Regions from separate parts of the Pseudonocardia sp. 2-7 genome, predicted to be linked through region 1. Evidence: riboswitches for the same ligand, from Rfam matches in the RefSeq annotation. Region 1 holds a riboswitch; the other holds the start of a gene.
What was found. Region 1 has a riboswitch for S-adenosylmethionine ahead of thrC (threonine synthase). Riboswitches for the same ligand answer to the same signal wherever they lie in the genome.
Positions count from the first base shown of each region.

Region 2: linked by a shared signal. The riboswitch ahead of MTO91_RS18340 (putative leader peptide) and the one ahead of thrC (threonine synthase) in region 1 are both predicted to bind S-adenosylmethionine.

Region 1 covers NZ_CP094507.1:1,753,174-1,764,333, forward strand. Annotated here, with positions in the region: partial or broken gene MTO91_RS08740 (ComEC/Rec2 family competence protein) at 1-368, shown strand, start outside; gene thrC (threonine synthase) at 609-1,877, opposite strand; SAM riboswitch class I at 1,884-2,037, opposite strand; gene holA (DNA polymerase III subunit delta) at 2,178-3,146, shown strand; gene rpsT (30S ribosomal protein S20) at 3,250-3,513, opposite strand; gene cynS (cyanase) at 3,685-4,149, opposite strand; gene lepA (translation elongation factor 4) at 4,378-6,240, shown strand; gene MTO91_RS08770 (MarR family winged helix-turn-helix transcriptional regulator) at 6,328-6,756, opposite strand; gene MTO91_RS08775 (zinc-binding dehydrogenase) at 6,978-7,943, opposite strand; gene MTO91_RS08780 (hypothetical protein) at 7,988-8,170, shown strand; gene MTO91_RS08785 (NAD-dependent protein deacetylase) at 8,175-9,020, opposite strand; gene MTO91_RS08790 (endonuclease domain-containing protein) at 9,327-10,211, shown strand; gene MTO91_RS08795 (enoyl-CoA hydratase-related protein) at 10,368-11,156, opposite strand.
Region 2 covers NZ_CP094507.1:3,807,651-3,818,810, reverse strand. Annotated here, with positions in the region: gene MTO91_RS18350 (ABC transporter ATP-binding protein) at 1-392, opposite strand, end outside; gene MTO91_RS18345 (ABC transporter substrate-binding protein) at 421-1,512, opposite strand; SAM riboswitch class I at 2,082-2,177, shown strand; gene MTO91_RS18340 (putative leader peptide) at 2,183-2,281, shown strand; gene MTO91_RS18335 (LLM class flavin-dependent oxidoreductase) at 2,423-3,679, shown strand; gene MTO91_RS18330 (NtaA/DmoA family FMN-dependent monooxygenase) at 3,676-5,049, shown strand; gene MTO91_RS18325 (ABC transporter substrate-binding protein) at 5,046-6,677, shown strand; gene MTO91_RS18320 (ABC transporter permease) at 6,674-7,618, shown strand; gene MTO91_RS18315 (ABC transporter permease) at 7,618-8,517, shown strand; gene MTO91_RS18310 (dipeptide ABC transporter ATP-binding protein) at 8,514-10,139, shown strand; gene MTO91_RS18305 (hypothetical protein) at 10,269-10,472, shown strand; gene MTO91_RS18300 (VOC family protein) at 10,867-11,160, opposite strand, start outside.

The DNA of each region.
Region 1 (11,160 bases):
CCGGCGCGCTGCGTGGCCGCGCCGCGGGCGGCATCGCCGTCGGGCCGGTACGGGAGCCGGCGTCCGGGCTGCGTGACATCACCCGGCGTGCCGAGGAGGCCGGTGCCCCGGTGGTGGGGCTCGCGCGCGGGATGGCGCTGGGCTGGCCGGAGCTGCGCCTGCAGGTCCTCGGTCCGGTCCACCCGGCCCTGACGGTCGACGGCAGCGACGGGACGGCGGTCAACGACATCTCGCTGCTGCTGCGCGCGACCACCCCGGCCGCGACGATCCTGCTGACCGGCGACGCCGAGCTGGTCGCCCAGGACGACCTGCTCGACTCCGGGGCCGACCTGCGGGCGGACGTGCTGAAGATGCCCCACCACGGGTCCCGCAAGGTGGTCCCGCGGCTGATCACGGCCGTCGCGCCGCGGGCGGCGGTGATCAGCGTCGGCAACGGCAACAGCTACCGGCACCCCAACGCGGAGCTGGTGGACCGGCTCGCCGGGGCGGGGATCGTCGTCGCACGCACCGACCGGTCCGGCGACCTGGCCCTGACCGGCGACGACCCGGCCGGGCTGGCGGTGGTCGCGCGAGGCGACCCCCGTCCGGCGCCCGGCCGGCGGGGCCGGTCAGCCCCGGTTCGCCAGCGCCTCGCGGACCGCGGCGGACGTCGACGGCACGGTCGCCGTCGGGCCGACCTCGCCGGAGACGGCGTCGAGGGTCTTGAGGCCGTCTCCGGTGATCATGAGGACGGTCTCGGCGTCGGGGTCGAGTGCCCCGGCCTCGAGCAGCTTCCTGGTGGTCGCGATGGTGACCCCGCCCGCGGTCTCGGCGAACACGCCCTCGGTGCGGGCCAGGAGCCGGATGCCGGCGACGACCTCCTCGTCGGACACGTGCCCCACCGAGCCGCCGGTGCGGCGCACCGAGTCGAGGACGTACGGACCGTCGGCCGGGTTCCCGATCGCCAGCGAGCGCGCGATGGTGTCCGGCTTCTGCGGCTGGATCACGTCGTGGCCGGCCTCGAAGGCCCGCGCGACCGGCGAGCAGCCGGTGGCCTGGGCGCCGAACACGGTGTACGGGGTGGGCTCGACCAGACCCAGGGTGCCGAGCTCGGTGAACCCCTTGTCGATCTTGGTAAGCTGGGAGCCGGAGGCGACCGGGACGACGACCTGCTGCGGGAGCCGCCAGCCGAGCTGCTCGGCGACCTCGTAGCCCAGGGTCTTCGAACCCTCGGCGTAGTACGGCCGGACGTTGACGTTCACGAACGCCCAGTCCTCGTGCTCGGCGGCCAGCTCGGTGGCGAGCCGGTTGACGTCGTCGTAGTTGCCGTCGACGGCGAGCAGGGTGCCGCCGTAGACGGCGGTGGTGACGATCTTCGCCTGCTCCAGCGAGGACGGGATCAGCACGACCGAGTCCCAGCCCGCGCGGGCGGCCGCGGCGGCGACGGCGTTGGCCAGGTTACCCGTCGAGGGGCAGCACAGCACCGAGAAGCCGAGCTCACGGGCGGCGGCGAGCGCGACGGCGACGACGCGGTCCTTGAACGAGTGCGTCGGGTTGCCCGTGTCGTCCTTGATCCAGATCTTGCGGACGCCGAGCGCGCGGGCCAGGTTGTCGGCCTCGATCAGCCGGGTCAGGCCGGGCTCGGTGTTCGCGTGCTGCTCGACGGTCGACGGCACCGGCAGCAGGTCCTTGTAGCGCCAGATCGACTTCGGCCCGGCCTCGATGGAGGCGCGGGTGACCGTCGGGAACTCGTAGGCGACCTCGAGGGGGCCGAAACAGCGCGGACACGCGAACTCCGCGGCGAGCGGGATCTCGTGGCGGCACTCGCGGCACGCGAGAGCGCGCGCGGAACCGAGGTCGTAGGCGGAGGTGGTTTCGGGCGCAGCAGTGAGAGTCACGAGATCTCCTCATCTGTCCCGCCGGAGGTGGCGGGCCGGAATTGGCACCGTGTTCGTCGACGTCCTCGCCACGCGGAATGCGCAGGTCTGGGCGGATCGTCGTGCGACGCCGGTTGCCGGGGCTTCAACGGGCCGTTCCCTCTGCCCCTCTGGATGAGCCATATGCGGTTGTGGTGCTCCGGACGCCGGGCGCCGGAATCGACGACGACCGTACGCGAGCGGGCCGCCCCACCGCCAGACGGCGTCCTCCGGTCGGGACGCGGCTCACCCGTTGTCGGAGGTGTGGGCCACCATGGGGGTGTGAGCAGCACGAGCGAACCGGGCCCGCTGCAGCTGGTCGTCGGGGACGAGGAGTTCCTGGCCGAGCGGGCGGTGTCCGACCTGGTCCGGCGCGCACGGCAGCGCGATCCGGAGACCGAGCTGCGCCGCTTCCGCACCTCCGAGGTGGCACCCGGCGAGCTCGCCGGGCACCTCAGCCCCTCGCTCTTCGCGGAGGGCAGGGTGATCGTGCTCACCCACGGCCAGGACGCGAACAAGGACATGACCGCCGCCATCGCCGACTACGTGAAGGACCCGGCCGACGGGATCGTGCTCGTGGTCCAGCACGCCGGGGGGGCGAAGGGCAAGGCGGTCCTGGACTTGATGCGCAAGGCCGGGGCGCACACCGTCACCTGCAACCGCATCACCCGCGCCGACGAGCGGTCGGACTTCGTGCGCGACGAGGTCCGCCGGCACGGCGGCACGATCACGCCCGGGGCGCTCGCGGTGCTGGTCGAGGCGGTCGGGTCGGACCTGCGGGAGCTGGCGGCCGCGGCCGGGCAGCTCGTCGCGGACACCGGCGGCGCCGTGGACGAGGCCGGGGTGCGGCGCTACCACCGCGGCCGGGCCGAGTCCTCGGGCTTCGCGGTGGCCGACGCGGCGGTCGCGGGGGACCGGCGGGCGGCGATGGAGGCGCTGCGGTGGGCGCTGGTGCTCGGTGTCCCGCACGTGCTGATCGCCGACGCCCTCGCGGACTCGGTGCGCACCCTGGCCAAGGTCGGCTCGGCCGGGCGGGGCGACCCGAACCGGCTGGCCGGGGAGCTGGGCATGCCGCCCTGGAAGATCCGCAAGGCCCAGCAGACGGTCCGGCAGTGGCGGCCGGAGCAGCTCGCCGTCGCCATCGCGGCGACGGCGCGGGTGAACGCCGACGTCAAGGGCGTCGCCGCGGACGCGGAGTACGCGTTGGAACGGGCCGTACTGGCCGTCGTCTCCGCGCGCACCCCGCGCTGACCCGGCCGGACCCCCGAGCGCTCCGACACCGCCCGGGGCCCGGAAACACGACGACGGCGCCGCCCGGGTGGGGCGGCGCCGTCGTCGGAAGAACCGGGGTGGCTCAGGCCTGGACGTCGTTGAGACGCTTGGCCAGGGCCGACTTGCGGTTCGCCGCCTGGTTCCGGTGGATGACGCCCTTGCCGGCCGCCTTGTCGAGGGCCTTGGCCGCCTTGCGCTGCAGCTCCACGACGTTGTCGGCGCCGGAGTCGGCGGCCTCGCGGAAGTGGCGGATCGCGGTCTTGACCGACGACTTCACCGACTTGTTGCGCTGCCGGCGCTTCTCGTTGGTCTTGACTCGCTTGATCTGCGACTTGATGTTGGCCACGTCTGCCTCTGGTCTTCCTGCCTGCTGGTCGGCTGGTGAGTGTTCTCGTCCGGGTCCGCTCCGGCGGCACCGAACAGCATCACTGGAGAGAGGGTCCAGGCCGTTTCGGGCGAGCACGCCGAGCGCTCGACGCACAAGGTTACCAGCGGCGTCGTCGCGCCCTGTGCCGGGTCACCAGACGCGGTAGGGCAGGAACTTCCCGTTGAGGGTGATCACAGCCCGGTCGCCCTTGGGGTCGGGCACCCGCTGCAGGTCCAGTTCGAAGTCGATGGCCGAGACGATGCCGTCGCCGAACTCCTCGCGGACCAGCTCCGAGATCGTCGTTCCGTACACCTGGACCATTTCCGAGAGCCGGTAGACCAGTGGATCGGTGAGGTCCACCGCGGACGCGCCGCGGACCGGCGGGAGGGTGAGCGCATCGACGACGTCGGGGTCCAGGTCGAGCAGTGAACCGGCGGTCTCGGCCTGCTCGCGGGTCAGCGTCTGCTGCCCGAGCAGGGCCGAGGTGGACCACTCGACCGGGTGGCCCAACGCCTCGGCGATCTTGTCCCAGGTGAGGCCCAGCTTCTTCTTGCGGGCCAGCACGACGCGGGCGGCGCCCAGTCGGTCGAGCGGGGGGACGGGGGTGACCGACACGGTGACTCCTCCGGGTGGGGGTGGCTGACCGTTCGATCGTGCGCGATCGGTGGGCGGGCGGCAACGCCGGGACGCGTCGCGTGAACGGCGTGTGACGATCTGCGGTGCCACCACGGCGGTCGCCCGGCCCGACATGGGACGATGGGTCCCAGTGCCCCGAGCCCCGAGTGCCCTGAGCACCCGAAGTGCCCGAAGCCCCACGCATGAGCGAAAGCCGAGTACAGCCGAGTGACGACGTACGCCGACCGCACGTTCACCCCGCCGGAGCGCATCCGGAACTTCTGCATCATCGCCCACATCGACCACGGGAAGTCCACCCTGGCCGACCGGATGCTGCAGGTCACCGGGGTGCTCAGCGCGCGTGACGCCCGGGCCCAGTACCTGGACCGGATGGACATCGAGCGCGAGCGCGGCATCACGATCAAGGCGCAGAACGTGCGGCTGCCGTGGACGGCGAAGAACGCCGACGGCGTCGAGACCGAGCACGTGCTGCACCTGATCGACACCCCGGGCCACGTCGACTTCACCTACGAGGTGTCCCGGGCGCTCGAGGCGTGCGAGGGCGCGATCCTGCTGGTCGACGCCGCGCAGGGGATCGAGGCGCAGACCCTGGCCAACCTGTACCTGGCCATGGAGAAGGACCTGCACATCATCCCGGTCCTCAACAAGATCGACCTGCCGGCGGCGGACCCGGAGCGCTACGCCGCGGAGATCGCGCACATCACCGGCTGCGAGCCGGAGGACGTGCTGCGGTGCAGCGCCAAGACCGGTGAGGGTGTGGAGGCGGTGCTGGACGCCGTCATCGCGCAGGTCCCCGCTCCGGTCGGCGACGCCGACGCCCCCGCCCGCGCGATGATCTTCGACTCGGTCTACGACACCTACCGCGGCGTCGTCACCTACATCCGGGTCGTCGACGGCAAGCTCTCGCCGCGCGAGAAGATCAAGATGATGTCCACCGGTGCCGAGCACGAGCTGCTCGAGATCGGGATCGTCTCCCCGGAGCCCAAGCCGTCCGACGGCCTCGGCGTCGGCGAGGTCGGCTACCTCATCACCGGGGTGAAGGACGTCCGTCAGTCCAAGGTCGGCGACACCGTCACGTCCAAGCGCAACGGGGCCACCGCGCCACTGACCGGCTACCGCGAGCCGCAGCCGATGGTCTACTCCGGGCTCTACCCGATCGACGGCTCGCAGTACCCCGACCTGCGTGAGGCGCTGGACAAGCTGCAGCTCAACGACGCCGCGCTCACCTACGAGCCGGAGACCTCGGCCGCGCTGGGCTTCGGCTTCCGCTGCGGCTTCCTCGGCCTGCTGCATCTGGAGATCACCCGCGAGCGGCTCGAGCGCGAGTTCGACCTCGACCTGATCTCCACCGCACCCAACGTCGTCTACCAGGTCACCACCGACGACGGCGAGGAGATCGAGGTGACCAACCCCAGCGACTGGCCGGTGGGCAAGGTGGCCGAGGTCCGCGAGCCGATCACCAAGATCACCATCCTGGCGCCGTCGGAGTTCGTCGGCACCATCATGGAGCTCTGCCAGAGCCGGCGCGGCCAGCTCGGCGGGATGGACTACCTGTCCGAGACCCGCGTCGAGCTGCGCTACACGATGCCGCTCGGCGAGATCATCTTCGACTTCTTCGACAACCTGAAGTCCCGCACGCGCGGCTACGCCAGCCTCGACTACGAGGAGGCCGGCGAGCAGGTGGCCGACCTGGTCAAGGTCGACATCCTGCTGCAGGGCGAGGCCGTCGACGCGTTCTCCGCGATCGTGCACAAGGAGTCGGCGTACTCCTACGGCACCTCGATGGCGACCAAGCTGCGCGAGCTCATCCCGCGCCAGCAGTTCGAGGTGCCGATCCAGGCCGCCGTCGGCGCCCGGATCATCGCCCGCGAGACGATCCGCGCGATCCGCAAGGACGTCCTCGCCAAGTGCTACGGCGGCGACATCTCCCGCAAGCGCAAGCTGCTGGAGAAGCAGAAGGAGGGCAAGAAGCGGATGAAGACGATCGGCCGCGTCGAGGTCCCGCAGGAGGCCTTCGTCGCCGCGCTGTCCACCGGTGGCGGGACGGCTACCGAGAAGCCCAAGAAGTAGCCCCCCGGACGCGAAGGGGGCCCGACTCCCGGCTGGGGGTCGGGCCCGACGTGTACGTGGTGGGGGGCGGGGGAGCGCGGGGGCGGTCTACATGACCGAGCCCGCCCGGGGGCCGGGGATCGGCCCGTCGCACGACGCGGGCCGGGCGGCGGGGGCACGGCGCGGCGACAGGATGCGCTGCACCCGCTGGCAGACGGACTCGACGACCGTCCGGCCCTCGGCCGACAGGTGCACCAGCACGCGGCGCCGGTCGAGCGGGTCGGCCGACCGGTAGGCCAGCTTCTTCTCGACGAGGCGGTCCACGATCCGGGTGGCCGTGGGGGCGGGCAGCGACGTGTGTCCCGCGACCTCGCCCATGCTGCGGCCGGTGCCGCGGGCGAGCATCAACAGGACCCGCCAGCCGTCACGGCTGACGTCCGTCGAGGACGGGTTGGTGGACAGGGCTGTGGCCACGGCGTGGTCGACCCGGTCCAGGAACTCGACGACACCCGCGGCTCCAGGCGTCGGGGCAGCCATGGTGGCAGTCCCCGACGCCCGTCGACTCAAAGGCTCGGTCACGATGACGCACTGTACTTGCCGAACGGGCGAAATCCGACCCTGTCCTGGGCAAACGTCCCCCGAGCGCCGGGCGGTCGTCACGCAGCGATGACCGACAGGCCGACGACCAGCGATTACGTAGACCGCTTGACGTTCACCAACGACATCACGACTGCATCACACCCGGATCACGTAACGCCCTAGCGGGTCAGGACGATCTTCCCCGCCGTGCGCCCCGCGGCCATCGCCTCGAACGCCTCCTTCGCGGAGTCCATCGGCAGTTCTGTCCCGATCTCCGGCGCGATCCCGGCCGTCGCCACGAAGTTCATGAGATCCGCGAGCTCCTGCCGCGTCCCCATGGTCGCGCCGACCACCTCGAGCTGGAGGAAGAACAGCCGCTGCAGGTCCGCGGGCGGGTTCGGGCCCGAGGTGGAGCCGCAGACGACGATGCGGCCACCGGGACGCAGCGCCCGCATGGAGTGCTTCCAGGTGGCCTCGCCGACCGACTCCATGACGGCGTCGACCTTGCCCGGCAGCCTCGCCCCGGACTCGAACGTGGCGTGCGCGCCGAGCCGCTCGGCCAGTGCGCGCTTCTCCTCGTCGCGGCCGGTGACCCACACCTGGAAGCCCGCGGCGCGGCCCAGCTGGACCAGCGCCGTCGAGACGCCGCCGGAGGCGCCCTGGACGAGCACCGTCTGGCCCGGCTGCAGGCCCGACTTGGTGAACAGCATCCGGTACGCGGTCAGCCAGGCGGTGCCCAGGACGGCGCCCTGGCCGGGGGTGAGGCCCTTCGGGGCGGGGACCGCGTTGCGCGCCGGGACGATCACCGTGTCGGCCATCGTGCCCTGGTGGCGCTCGGTGAGCAGGGTGCGCTTCGGGTCGAGCGTCTCGTCGCCGCGCCAGTCAGGGTCGCCGATGATCGGGTAGAGGACGACCTCGGTGCCGTCGTCGAGGGTCCCGGCGCCGTCGCAGCCGAGGATCATGGGGAACTGGTCGGGCTTGATGCCGACCCCGCGCAGCGTCCACAGGTCGTGCATGTTGAGGCTGGCGGCGGAGACGTTGACGGAGACCCAGCCGTCGGGGACCTCCGGGTCGGGCCGCTCGCCCACGACGAGGGAGTCGAGGGGAGCGTCGGCGTTGGGCTCCTGCGCATAGACAGCGAACATGGCCCCGAACCTAATGCCTGGGCCCGGGGACTACCGTGTGGAGTGTGCGCACGATCATCGACGGCTGGGACGCGTTCGAGCTGTGGCTCACCGGCCTGCCGTTCGTGGTGCAGGTCGTGTTCGTGACGGTGGTGGTCCTGCCCGCGTGCGCGCTGGTCGCGATCGGTGCCGACCGGGCCACCCGGCGCTTCGACACCCCCCGCGGGCGTCGCGACGGCGGGGCCTGAGCGCTCAGACCGGCTGGGCCGCGAGTGCGGCGAGCGCCTCCGAGCAGCCCGCGTCGACGCGCAGGTCGGCGAGTTCGTCGCCCCGGGTCGCCCCGCGGTTGACGATCACGACCGGCACCTCCGCCCGGTGCGCGGCCCGGACGAACCGCAGCCCCGACATGACGGTGAGCGAGGACCCGGCGACGAGCAGCGCGCCGTCCTCGGGGGTCAGCGCGGCCACCATCGCGTAGCAGCGCGCCACCCGGTCCTTCGGCACGTTCTCCCCGAAGAACACGACGTGCGGTTTGAGGACCCCGCCGCACGACGCGCACGGCGCGATCCGGAAGCCGTCGGTGATCTCCACCGCGGCGTCGCCGTCGGGGGCCGTCTCGACCTGCGCGCTGTGCGCCTCGGTGAAGCCGGGGTTGAGCGCGGTGAGCCGGGCCTGCAGCGCGTCGCGCGGGGTGATGCGGCGGCAGTCCAGGCAGACGACCTCGTCGATGCGCCCGTGCAGGTCGACCACGCCGCGGCTGCCGGCCACGGAGTGCAGGCCGTCGACGTTCTGTGTGATCAGTCCGTCGACGACGCCCGCCGCCCCCAGTGCGGCCAGCGCGCGGTGTCCGGGGTTGGGGTCGGCGCGACGCATCCGGGCCCAGCCGACGTGGCTGCGCGCCCAGTACCGTCGCTGCGCGGGCTCCCCGGACACGAACTCGGAGTAGGTCATCGGGTTGCGCGGTCGTGAGCCCGGGCCGCGGTAGTCGGGGATGCCGGAGTCGGTGGACAGCCCGGCCCCGGTGAGGACGACGAGGCGCCGCCCGGCGAGCAGGTCCGGTGCCGCGCCCGGGTCGGTGCTGACGACGGGGACGCTCATGCTCTCCAGGGTAGGCGCGCCCGGTGGCTCCCCGCCCCTCGGCGGCCCGCCCCACCTCCGCACCTCGCCCCGCCGCCGCGGAGCCCACTTCGCCGAGCCGCAGCAGGACCCCCTCGCGGCACACCCCCCCCGGCTCTCCGGGCCGCCCGGCCCGCTTTGCCGAGTGGCACACCGTGGACCTGTCGGGGCCGGTCCCGGGTCCGTGGTGTGCCACTCGGCGCACTCCGGCGACCGGACCGGTTCGCGATCGCACACCGGCGACGCCGAACGGCCCCGCCCGGCGCGGTGTCCCCGGATCCTGCGTCGGTGGACGTGCCGGGGTGGCCCCTCATCTTCCGTGGCTCGGCCGCCGTCGGCGCGGGCCTCGTGACGGCGCGACGGCTGCAGGGCCCGGCGTTCGTCCGGGTGCTGCCCGACACCTGGGCCGCCCGGCACCTCGTCCCGCTCGGACACGCCGACCGGTGCCGGGCGGTGTTCCGCTGGTCCGGCGGTCGCGGGGTGATCGCGGGATGGGCCGCGGCTGAGCTGTCCGGCGCACCGTGCGCGCCGGCCGGGGCGCCGGTCGACGTGGTGCTCCCGGTCCGGGCCCGGGCCCCGGCCGGGGTGCGCGTGCGCCGCGACCGGCTGCACCCCGGTGAGATCGGGTGGTGCGACGGGGTCCGGGTCACCACGCCGCTGCGGACCGCGTTCGACCTGGCCCGGGGTCGCGACGAGACTGCCGCCGTCGTCGCGGTGGACGCGCTGGCGTTCCGGCACGGGTTCGCTCCGGACCTGCTGCTGAACTTCGCGGTCCGCTACCGGGGGCTGCGCGGGGTGGCCGGCGTTCCCGGCGTCCTGGGGCTCGCCGACCGGCGCGCCATGTCCCCGCCCGAGACCCGGCTGCGGTTGCTCCTGGTCCGGGCCGGCCTGCCGCGACCTGAGGTCCAGCACCCGGTGCTCGACGACGCCCGGCGCCGCGCGGTGTGGCTCGATCTCGCCTATCCCGCGCCGCGCGTCGGCATCGAGTACGAGGGCGCCGACCACACCGGCCCCGACCGGGTCCTGCGCGACGCCACGAGGGTGACCCGCCTCGTCGACGCCGGGTGGCGGATCTACCGCTACACCCGGTTCGACCTGCGCGACGAGCCCGGGCGCATCGTCGCGGAGATCGGCAGGGCGCTGGACCACGCACCGACGAGTGGTACGCCGTGAACCTGCCCGAGGGGGTCCGAGGTGCCCGGTGTGCCACTCGGCTGTCCGGGCCGGGATGGACCCGGGCCGTGGCGAGCCGGGCCGGCGCGGGGCGAGCCGGGCCTGTCGAGCCGGAGCGGGCCTGGGCCGTGGCGAGCCGGGCCGGGGGCGCGGGGCTCAGCCCTCCGGCACCCAGGACGGCGTCCGCTTCTCCCCGAAGGCCAGGATGCCCTCCTGCCCCTCCTCGGAGGCGAAGTACGAGGCGGACAGCGTGTTCATCGCGGCGAAGTCGTCGCTCATCGTCGCCGGGCGCTCGCGGCGCAGCATCGCCTTCGCCCCGGCCAGGGCGCCGGGCGCACCGAGGCGCAGCATGCCGGTGTAGCGGGCCACCTCGTCGTCGAGGGTCTCCGCCGGGACGGCGCTGTTGATCAGCCCGACGGCCGCCGCGCGCCGCGCGTCGAAGGTCTCCCCGGTGAGGAAGAGCTCGTGCGCGGCGCGGGCGGACAGCCGGGGCAGCACGGTCACCGAGATGACCGCGGGCACCACCCCGATCCGGACCTCGGAGAACGCGAAGGTGACCGACTCGGCGGCGACGGCGATGTCGCACGCCGCCACGATCCCGACCCCACCGGCGCGGGCCGGGCCCGACAGCCGGGCGACGACCGGCTTGGGGGAGTCCCACAGCGTCGTCAGGATCCGCGGCACCTCGGTGACGCCCTGCTGCTCGGCGCCCGCGCCACGGGACTCCTTGAGGTCCATGCCCGCGCAGAACACCGTGCCGGTGTGGGTCAGCACGATGACCCGCACCGCGTCGTCGGCGATCGCCGCGTCGAGGTGCGCGATCAGCTCCCGGCGCAGCTGCGCCGAGAGTGCGTTGCGGTTGCGCGGGGAGTCCAGGGTGATCGTCGCGATCCCGGCCTCGACGGCCAGGTGGACGAGCTCGGGGGAGTCGACGGTGTCTGCCACCCCC
Region 2 (11,160 bases), 2.1 Mb from region 1:
TCCAGGCGCACCAGCGACAGCAGCTCCTCGGCACGTTCCTGCCGGGCCGACCGGCCGTGCCCGGCGAGCCTGAGCGGCAGCTCGACGTTGCGCAGCGCGGTCAGCCACGGCATGAGCGCGGCCTCCTGGAACATGAACGACGGCCGGGCGGACCCCACTGTGACCTCGCCCGCCGTCGGGGCGTCGAGCCCGGCGAGCAGGTTCAGCAGCGTCGACTTGCCGCAGCCGGACGCGCCGAGCACGCAGACGAACTCGCCGGCGCCGACCTGCAGGTCGATCCCGTTGAGCGCGGTCACCGCCCCCGGCCCGGTGCCGAAGGTCTTGGCGACCCCGGACAGCGCCACCGCGGTGTCGCGGGTCCGGGGACGTCGGGTGGTGAGGTCGACGGTCATCGGTGGGTTCCCCTCGTGGGTGGTGGTGTCAGTTCCGGGCGAGGCCGGCCGGGTCCACGGCGGCCTCCCCGGAGCTCGTCCGGACCGCGTCGACCGCGGTCGGGTCGAGGAAGCCGGTCAGGTCCGCCTCGCTCTTCGCGATGCCCGCCGTGACCGAGTCCTTCGCCAGCTGCGGAAAGGTCGAGGCGAGCGGGTCGGAGTCGAAGGACAGCTCGGTGAACGCGCGGTCGAGGATGTCGGCCGCCAGCGGCTTGCCGGTGATCTCGCCGATCGCCTCGTTGGAGACGGTCTTCGCCTGCGCCGGGTCGTCACGGATGAGGGCGATGGCCTTCTGCTCGCCGCGCAGGATCGCCTCGACGGTCTCGGGGTGCTGCTGCAGGAACTCGGTCCGGACGATGACGACGGTCGTCGGGAACTTCCCGCCGGGCCACAGGGACTTCTCGTCGACCAGGACCTTCGCCCCGGCGTCGACCAGGCGCGAGCTCCACGGCTCGGGCAGCCAGCCGCCGGCCACCTTGCCCTGCTTGAACAGGTCGAGGGTCTGCGGGTTCTCGATGTTCTGCACCGTCACCGCGTCCGGGCCCTGCCCGATCGGGAGCTTGTTCTCCGACAGCCAGGTCTTCAGCGCGATGTCCTGGGTGTTGCCCAGCTGGGGCGTCGCGATGATCGTGCCCTTGAGCTGCTCGGGCGAGGTGATGTCCGGGCTGGTGACCAGCTGGGCGCCGGCCGAGGTGGAGCCCGCGACGAGGCGCACGGCCTCGCCGCCCGACTTGGTGAACGCGTTGATCGCCGGGCCGGAACCGATGAACGCCACGTCGATCGAGCCGCCGAGCAGGGCGTTGACCTGGTCCGGACCCGCGTTGAACGTCTGGGTGGTGAGCGTCGTGCTCCCCAGTTCGGCGGCGAACAGGCCCTGCTTCACGCCGACCAGCGCGGGGGCGTGGGTGATGTTCGGGAAGTAGCCGAGGCGGACCTCGGTCGCGGGGGAGGTGGCGCCCGCGGCGGTGGTGCTCTCCTCGGCGCGGGAGCAGCCGGCCAGCAGCCCGAGCGCGGTGAGCAGCGCGAGCAGGACGGCGGCGGTGCGCGCCCGGGATCCGGGGCGCAGGACGTGCGGGGACATCGCGGAACGGGGTCCTTCCGTGGGGGCGGCGGGCGGTCGGGGACGACCGCTGCGCGCCGGGGCCGGCCGGCCGGGGAGGGCGTGCCGGGGTGCGGGACGGGTGACGGGCCGGAGTGGTGTCCGGCGGGCGGTTCCCGGTCCGGCGGGTGCGTCGCACGCCGGGGGCGTGGCGTGACGGCCTGCGGGACGGGGACCGGTCAGCGACAGAGTTCGCTGTAGGCGGGGGCGCGCCGGCTCGGCCAGAACGGCTCGAGGCCGGTCGGGCGCAGGGGCACCGCGTGCCACGCGGTGCGCGTCTGCCGCTGGGGGACGGGGGCCGTCGCGTCCCCCACGAGCCGTGCGGTGCGCGAGGGCCGCCGCTGGCTCGTCGTCACCCGACCAGGGTGCGCGGTGGTCACCTCTCCGGACAACCCGGAGTCCACCAACCAGGAACGGCCGCGGGATGTCCGGACACCTTTCGCGGCATCCGGGTGATGATTCCGCAGGTCGGGAGGTCTGCTGCGGTGCGGGTCACTCGATCGCGATGCGGGTTGACACCGTCGGGCACCGGATACCTACAGTCGGGACGCACACCATCCGGAGCGGCCGAGAGACCCGGCTCGACGACGCCGCAGCAACCCCCCGCAGCACGCGGGTGCGGGTGCTCCAGCCGGGTTCGATGGAGGATCCCATGCGCACGGTCGCCGAGCAGGTGCGCGCCGCGCACCATCCCCGGTACCGCCGCCACGTCGACCTGATGCGGGTCGCGGGCGCCACCTGTCGGGCCTGACCGGCGTCCCGCCGGGCGCCCACCCGCCCCGCCCCGGCCGTCCACGACGGCCACCCGTCCCGGCCGCCGCGGTCCGCGGTCCACTCCGACGTCCTCTTCGTCCCGTCGTGCCCCCCCGGGGCGACGAGAAAGCGATGCCGTATGTCTACATCGGACACCACCACCGGCGGCCCCCTGCACCTGGCCGTCGCCCTCGACGGCGCCGGCTGGCACCCCGCCGCCTGGCGCGACCCCGCCGCACACCCCCGTGGGCTGTTCACCGCCCGCTACTGGACCGACCTGGCCCGCACCGCCGAGCGCGGGCTGCTGGACCTGGTGACGATCGAGGACGCACTCGGCCTGCAGTCCGGGGACCACCTGAGCGGCGCCGACCGGCGCACCGACCGGGTGCAGGGACGCCTCGACGCCTCGCTGGTCGCCGCCTTCCTCGCCCCGACGACGTCGCGGATCGGGCTGGTCCCGACCGTCACCACCACCCACACCGAGCCGTTCCACGTCGCGTCCGCGCTGTCGACGCTCGACCACGACAGCCACGGCCGCGCCGGGTGGCGGGTGCAGACCTCGGTCCGCGCCGACGAGGCCGCCCACTTCGGGCGCCGCAGCGTCCCCGGCCTGCGCCGTGCCGACCTCGGCACCCCGGCCGCCCGCGAACTCGTCGCCGAGCTGTTCGGCGAGGCCGCCGACGCCGTCGAGGTCGTGCGCAGGCTCTGGGACTCCTGGGAGGACGACGCCGAGATCCGCGACGCCCTGACCGGGCGCTTCGTCGACCGGGACAAGCTGCACCGGGTCGACTTCGCCGGGGATCACTTCGGCGTCGCCGGGCCGTCGATCGTGCCGCGCCCGCCGCAGGGCCAGCCGCTGGTCGTGTCGCTGGCCCACGGCTACGACCCGGCGCTGCTCGCCGCCCGGGTCGGCGACGTCGTGTTCACCACACCGCACGACGCCGACGACGCCGCGCGCATCGTCTCCCAGGTCCGCTCCGCGGAGGCCGCCGCGGGCCGCACCGCGCCGCCGCTGCGGATCCTCGGCGACGTCGTCGTGGTGCTCGCCGGCACCGAGCGCGCCGCCCGCGAGCGGCTCGCCCGGCTGGACGCACTCGAGCCGCTCTCCTCCGACGCCGCGATCCTCGCCACCACCCCCGCCGGGCTCGCCGACACCCTGCTGTCCTGGCGCCGCGCCGGGCTCGACGGCTACCGGCTGCGCCCGGCCGTCCTGCCGGCCGACCTCGACGCCGTCGTCGACGGCCTGGTCCCCGAGCTGCAGTCCCGCGGCGCGTTCCGCACCGCCTACGGCGAGACCACCCTGCGCGAGCGCTTCGGGCTGCCCAGGCCCGCCAGCCGCTACGCCGCCGGGGCCGGGTCCGCCGCCGTCCCGACCTTCTCCGGAGCCACCGCATGAGCAACAGGAAGCAGATCGTGCTCGGCGCCTACTTCCCGGGCGTCAACCACGACACCGTCTGGAGCGACCCGGCCTCGGGCAGCCACATCGCCTGGGAGTCGTTCGAGCACTGGGCGCGCACCGCCGAGCGCGGGCGCCTCGACCTGCTCTTCCTCGCCGAGGGACTGCGGCTGCGCACCCGCGGTGGGGAGATCTTCGACCAGGACGTCGTCGGACGCCCGGACACCTTCACCGTGCTCGCCGCGCTGGCCGCGGTCACCGAGCACATCGGTCTGGCCGGGACGATCAACTCGACCTTCAACGAGCCCTACGAGCTGGCCCGGAAGTTCGCGACGCTGGACATCCTCTCCGGCGGGCGCGCGGCGTGGAACGTCGTGACCAGCTCCGACGCCCCCACCGGCGAGAACTTCCGCCGCGGTGCCTACCTCGGCCACCGCCAGCGCTACGAGCGGGCCGGGGAGACCCTCGCCGCGGTCCGCGCGCTCTGGGACTCCTGGGGTTCCGACGCCGTCGTCGCCGACCCCGCGTCGGGCACCTTCCTGCGCGACGGCCACGTCGGCGACTTCGCGGTCGCGGGCAACCAGTTCGACATCGCCGGGCGCTTCACCACCCCGCACAGCCCGCAGGGCCACCCGGTGGTGCTGCAGGCCGGCGAGTCCCCGGCCGGTCGCGACTTCGCCGCCGCGTCCGCCGACGCGATCTTCTCCCGGTACCAGAAGTTCGACGAGGCCCGCGCCTTCTACGACGACGTCAAGGCCCGGGTCCGCAAGGCCGGCCGGGACCCCGACGAGGTGCGGATCCTGCCCAGCGCCGGCGTCGTGCTCGGCGACACCGACGCCGAGGCCCGCGAGCGTCACGAGCACCTCCACGACCGGCAGGTCGACCCGTGGACCTCGATCGTGCTGGCCGAGATGGTCTGGAACCGCGACCTGTCCGGCTACGACCCGGACGGGCCGCTGCCCGACGTCGAGCCCACCCCCGAGGCTCCGACGTGGATCGAGGGCCGGGCCCCGCTGACCCAGGACGCGCACGCGACCGTCGCCGCCTGGCGCGAGCTCGCCGACGCCCACGGGTACTCGCTGCGCGAGACGGTCAAGCACGTCTTCGACCGCGCGGTGTTCGTCGGGACCCCGGAGCACGTGGCCGACGAGATCGACCGCTACGTGCAGAACGACGCCTCCGACGGGTTCATCCTCGGCTCCCACGTCAGCCCGTCCGGCCTCGACGAGGTCGTCGACCGGGTCGTGCCGATCCTGCAGGAGCGCGGGGTGTTCCGGACCGACTACACCCCGGGCGCCACGCTGCGGGAGAACCTCGGGCTCGCGCACCCGTCGCGCTTCGGCGAGCGCCGTGCGGCGGTGGCGTCGTGAGGCGCCGGTTCCGGCTGTGGCGGGACCTGCCCGCCGGCCGCTCGGCCGTGCTGCTCGCGGCCACCGCGCTCACCCTCACCGCCTGCGGCTCCGGCGCCGGTGGCTCCGCCGCCGACGCGGGCCCGCCGCAGCCGGGCGGGACGCTGGTGTTCGCGGTGTCCTCGGACCAGGGTTGCGCCGACCCGCAGCAGGTGCAGAGCAACGACTCGATCTACTCGCTGCGCCAGGTCGTCGACTCGCTCACCGACCAGGACCCGTCCACCGGCGCGATCGTGCCCTGGCTGGCGACCCGCTGGTCGTCGAACGCCGACGCCACCGCCTGGACGTTCACCCTGCGCCCCGGCGCCACCTTCTCCGACGGCGCGCCCGTCGACGCGGCCGCGGTGAAGACGAACCTCGACCGGGCGGTGCAGCTCGGCGCCCGCGGCAGCCTCCCCAAGGGCTACCTGGCCGGGTACACCGGCACCGAGGTCACGAGCCCCACCGAGTTCACCGTCCGGTTCTCCAAGCCCAACGTGCAGTTCCTGCAGGGCACCTCCACCCACAGCCTCGGCCTGCTCTCCCCGGCCGGCGCCGTCCGCTCCGACGACGAGCGCTGCGCCGGCGTCGTCGGCTCCGGTCCGTTCACCCTCGAGCGCTACGTCAAGAACGACGTCACCGTGCTCGCGAAGCGGGCCGGCTACGACTGGGGCTCGCAGCTGTTCACCCACCCCGGCGAGGCCTGGCTCGACCGGGCCGAGTTCCGCGTCGTCCCCGAGTCCGGGGTGCGGGCGGGCAGCGTGCAGTCCGGCGAGGTCGACGCGATCGCGAGCGTCGGCCAGCAGGACGAGGCCCCGCTCACCGGGGCCGGGGTCCAGCTCCCGGCCCGGCCGAACCCGGGCCTGCCGTTCGGGATCACGTTCAACCAGGGCACCCCGCTCGGCGCCGACGCCGCCGTCCGCGAGGCGGTGAGCCGGGGCATCGACCGCAACGAGGTCGTCGCCGCGGTCTACCCGACCCAGACGCGGGCGGCGACGAGCCCGCTGTCGTCGACGACGCCGTCCTACGCCGACCAGTCCGCGCTCGTCGGCTACGACCCGGCCGCCGCGACCGCCGCGCTCGACCGCGCCGGGTGGGTGCCCGGCCCGGACGGCATCCGCGCCAAGGGCGGGCAGCGCCTGACCGTGCCGCTGACGTTCGCCCAGAACATCGGCACCACCAAGCCCGCGCTGGAGCTGATCCAGCAGCAGCTGCGCCGGATCGGGATCGACGTGGCGCTCCGCGAGATCCAGATCGCCGAGACCCAGGCCGTCCTCGACGGCGGGGACTTCGTCGCCGCGTGGGGCAACCTGACCCGGGCCGACCCGGACATCCTGCGGTCGACCTACGGCACCGACGGGACCAACCGCTACCGGCTGCCCGCCGGGCCGCTGCAGGCCCCGCTGGCGGAGCAGGCCGCCACGGTCGACCCGGCGCGACGCGCGGCACTCGCCGGGCAGGCGCAGAAGCTGCTCGCCGAGCGGTTCGACACCGCGCCCGTCGTCGAGCTCACCACCGTGCTCGGCGTCGGCCCGGACGCCCACGGCGTCGCGTTCGACGCGTCCTCGCGCATCCAGCTGCACGACGCCTGGAAGTCCGACGCGCGATGACCGTCCCCTACCTGCTGCGCCGCCTCGGGCTCGCCGCCGTCGTGCTGTGGGCGGCGTGGACGGTCAGCTTCATCGTGCTCTACCTGCTGCCCGGCGACCCGGTCGCGACCATGGCCTCGGGCGACGGCGAGCCGGTGTCGCCGTCCGAGCTGGACGCCCTGCGTGCCCGCTACGGCCTCGACCAGCCGCTGCCGGTGCAGTACGTGACGAAGCTCTGGGCGGCGCTGCACGGCGACCTCGGCACGTCGTTCGCCAGCGGGCAGGACGTGCGGACCGCGGTCGCGCAGGCCCTCCCCCCGACCCTGCAGATCGCCGCCGCCGGGCTGCTCGTCGCCGTCGTCGGCGGCACCGCGGTCGCGCTCGCCGCGACCTGGGCCCGGACGCCGTGGCTGCGGCAGGTGCTGGCGTCGCTGCCGTCGCTGGCCGTGTCGCTGCCGGTGTTCTGGGTCGGGCTGATGCTGGTGCAGCTGTTCTCGTTCTCCTTGGGCTGGCTGCCCTCGGTCGGCGACCGCGGACCGGAGTCGCTGATCCTCCCGGCGGTCACCCTCGGCCTCCCGACCGGCGCGCTCGTCGCCCAGGTGCTCGCGAAGAGCCTCACCCAGGCGCTGGACTCGCCGTACGTCACGACCGCCCGCGCCAAGGGGGTCGGCGCGGCCGCGGTGCACCTGCGCCACGCGCTGGGCAACGCCGCGATCCCCGCCCTCACCGTGCTCGGCTACGTCGTCGGGAACCTGCTCGCCGGGTCGGTCGTCGTCGAGACGGTGTTCACCCGGCCCGGCCTGGGCCGGCTCACCGTCGCCTCGGTCGGGGCGCAGGACATCCCTGTCGTACAGGGCATCGTCCTGTTCGCGGCGCTCGCCTTCGTCGTGGTCAACCTGCTCGTCGACCTGGCCTACCCGCTGCTCGACCCGCGGGTCGCCGTCGCCCCCGGGAGTATTTGATGACCCTGCTCGACCGCGCCCCCCTCGCCGCGCCCGGCGTCCGTGACACACCGCCTCCGGCCGGTCGACGGCCGCGGGCCCGGCTCGGGCGGTTCCTGCGCTCCCGGCCCGGGCTGGTGCTCGCCGGGGCGGTCGTGCTGCTCGTGCTGACCGCGGCGTTCGTGCCGTCGCTGCTCGCGCCCGGCGACCCCGCGGTCGGTGACACCGCACGCCGGCTCGCTCCGCCCGGGCCCGGCCACTGGTTCGGCACCGACCACCTCGGCCGCGACGTCTGGACCCGGGTCGTGCACGGCGCCTCGCTGTCGCTGCAGGCCACCGTGATCGCGGTCGCCGTCGCGCTCGTCGCGGGCGGGCTGATCGGGCTGCTCGCCGGGTTCGCCGGCGGCTGGGTCGACGAGGTCCTCATGCGCGGCGTCGACATGCTGCTCGCGATCCCCGCGATCCTGCTGTCGCTGGCCCTGATCACCGCGCTCGGCTTCGGGACGGTGAAGGTCGCGATCGCGGTCGGCGTGGCGAGCGTCGCGAGCTTCGCCCGGGTGATGCGCGCCGAGACCCTGCGGGTGCGCCGCGCCCTCTACGTCGAGGCCGCCCGCGCGGTCGGCACCCGCTGGTACGTCTCGCTGTGGCGGCACGTGCTGCCGAACGCGGCCGGGCCGGTCGTCGTGCTCGCGGTGCTGGAGTTCGGCCTGGCGATCCTGGCGGTGTCCGCGCTGAGCTTCCTCGGCTACGGCGCCCCGCCGCCCGCCTCGGAGTGGGGCTCGCTGGTCGCCGACGGCCGCAACTACCTGGCCGTCGCCTGGTGGGTGTGCGCGATGCCCGGCCTGGTCATCGCCGCGACCGTCCTGTCGGTCAACCGCATCTCCCGCGCCCTGGACGGCGAGTGGGGGCGGTCCGCATGAGCGCCCTGCTGCAGGTCGAGGGCCTGGAGGTCACCTACGCCGGGAGCGGGGGGACGGTGCACGCCGTGCGCGGGGTCGACCTGACCGTCGCACCCGGGGAGGTCGTCGCCGTCGTCGGGGAGTCCGGGTCGGGCAAGACCACACTCGCCGCCGCGGTGCTCGGGCTGCTGCCCACCGCCGGTGCCGTCGCCGCGGGCACCGTCTCCCTCGACGGCACCACCCTCACCGGGCTGTCCGAGCGCGCGTACCGGTCGGTGCGCGGCGCCCGGATCGGGCTCGTCCCGCAGGACCCGGGCGTCGCGCTGAACCCGGTCCAGAAGGTCGGCGTGCAGGTCGCGGAGGTGCTGCGCACCCACGGGCTCGCCGACCGCCGCTCCGCACCGGCCCGTGCCGTCGAGCTCCTGGGGCAGGCCGGTCTCGACGAGCCGGGGACCCGCGCCGGGCAGTACCCGCACCAGCTGTCCGGCGGGATGCGCCAGCGCGTGCTCATCGCGATCGCCATCGCCGCCGGGCCCGCGCTGGTCGTCGCCGACGAGCCGACCAGTGCGCTGGACGCGACCGTCGCCCGGCGGATCCTCGACCACCTCGACACGCTGCGCCGCGACCTCGGCACCGCGCTGCTGCTGATCACCCACGACCTCGCCGTCGCCACCGACCGGGCCGACCGGATCGTCGTGATGCGGCACGGGCGGGTCGTGGAGCAGGGCACCCCGGCCGAGCTGCTCGCCGGCGCCCGCGACCCCTACACCCGGGAGCTGCTCGCCGCCGCCCCCGGTCTCGCGCTCACCGCCCCGCCGGTGCTGCCGCCCGTCGACACGGCGGGGACCCCGGTCGCCGAGGTCCGCGACCTGGTGAAGGAGTTCCCGCTGCCCCGCGCCCGCGGCTCCTGGACGCGGCGCACCCACCGCGCCGTGGACGGGGTGTCGTTCACGATCGCCCGCGGCGAGACCGTCGCGCTGGTCGGGGAGTCCGGATCGGGCAAGTCGACGACGGCGCGGCTGCTGCTGCGCCTGGAGGACCCCACCTCCGGGCAGGTGCTGCTCGGCGGCGACGACGTGACCCGCGTCCGCGGTGAGGCGTGGCGGGCCCTGCGCCGCCGCGCCCAGCTGATCTACCAGAACCCCTACGCCTCGCTGGACCCCCGGTTCACCGTCCGGGAGATCGTCACCGAGCCGCTGCGGGCGTTCTCCGTCGGTTCGGCCGCCGCGCAGTTCGATCGTGCCGCGGAGCTCGTCGACCGGGTCGCGCTCCCGTCGGGGACGCTCGACCGGCGGCCGGGGGAGCTGTCCGGCGGGCAGCGTCAACGCGTCGCGATCGCCCGGGCGCTGGCGCTGTCGCCGGACCTCGTCGTCGCCGACGAGCCGGTGTCCGCGCTCGACGTCTCGGTGCAGGCCCAGGTGCTGGAGCTGCTCGCCGAGCTGCAGCAGCGCGACGGCCTGTCCTACCTGTTCATCTCGCACGACCTCGCCGTGGTCCGGCGGGTCGCGCACCGTACCGGCGTCCTGCGCGACGGACGGCTCCGCGAGCTGCGGCCCACCGCGGAGCTGTTCGACGACCCGCAGGACGAGTACACCGCAGAGCTGCTCGCCGCGATCGCCGGTAGGAAAGCCGGGGTGTCGTGAGCCGATACATCGACACCGTCCTGTCCCGGCGGCGTCACATCGACTACGTGCGGATCTCCTCGACGCTGTGTCGGCCGGTCGATCGTCCCGACGGATCGACACCGACACCTCGTCACCAGGAGACATCCCATGAGCGTTCCGACCCTGCCCACCGCTGATCCGGGAACCCAGCTGCTCGACGGGCTCGACGCCCTCGTGCGTCGCCACCGCGCGCTGCGCGGTGGTGGCGACCCCGGCAACGACGCCCTGCACGCCGAGCTGATCACCGCCGAGGTGGCCCAGCAGCTCGCGGCGGCCCGTTCCGCGTTGCGCCGCCGCCCGCGCGTCGCCTGACCCGTTCCGCCGGGACGCGGCAGGCCCGTCGCGTCCCGGCGGACCCGGGACGACACCGGGATGCAGCTCGGGGGGCACAGGGTGACCCGGGGCGTCCGCCGGGCTGCATCTCGGCGGGCGCGGGAGCGCGGCGCGGTGGCACCGGGCCGTCCGGCGTGCGGGCCACCGCCCACCCGGGCGTCGGCGAGATGCCGCTGCCGCACCGCGACGGCGGCCGTCGCACCCGTCGCGGCGGGTGCGACCACCGCACTCGGGGTGCGACGGCCCTGCTTCACCGCGGTCAGCCGCCCGGTCGCGACGTCGAACACGAAACCGCGCACGGCGTCGGTGTGCGGGAGCCGTCACCCCGGGTGGCGTGCGGCGGGGCGTGTCCGGACACCCCCCCCGCACCGGCTCACTCCGGCCCGGTGAAGAACTCCAGGGCGATGTTGTCCGGGTCGCGGAAGGAGACGCCGCTGCCGTAGTGCGCCTTCTTGACGCCCTCGTGGGCGATGCCCAGGTCGGTCAGCTTCTGCGCCCACTGCTCCAGCTCGGCGTGCGAGCCGACCGCGAAGCCGACGTGGTCGAGGCCGGTGCGCTCCTCGTCGAACGGCTCGCCGGACTCGCGGCCCTGGTGGGTGTGCAGACCGAACAGCATCCCACCGTCGAGGGCGAAGACGGTGTGGTGGAAGCGGCCGCCCTCCTCGTC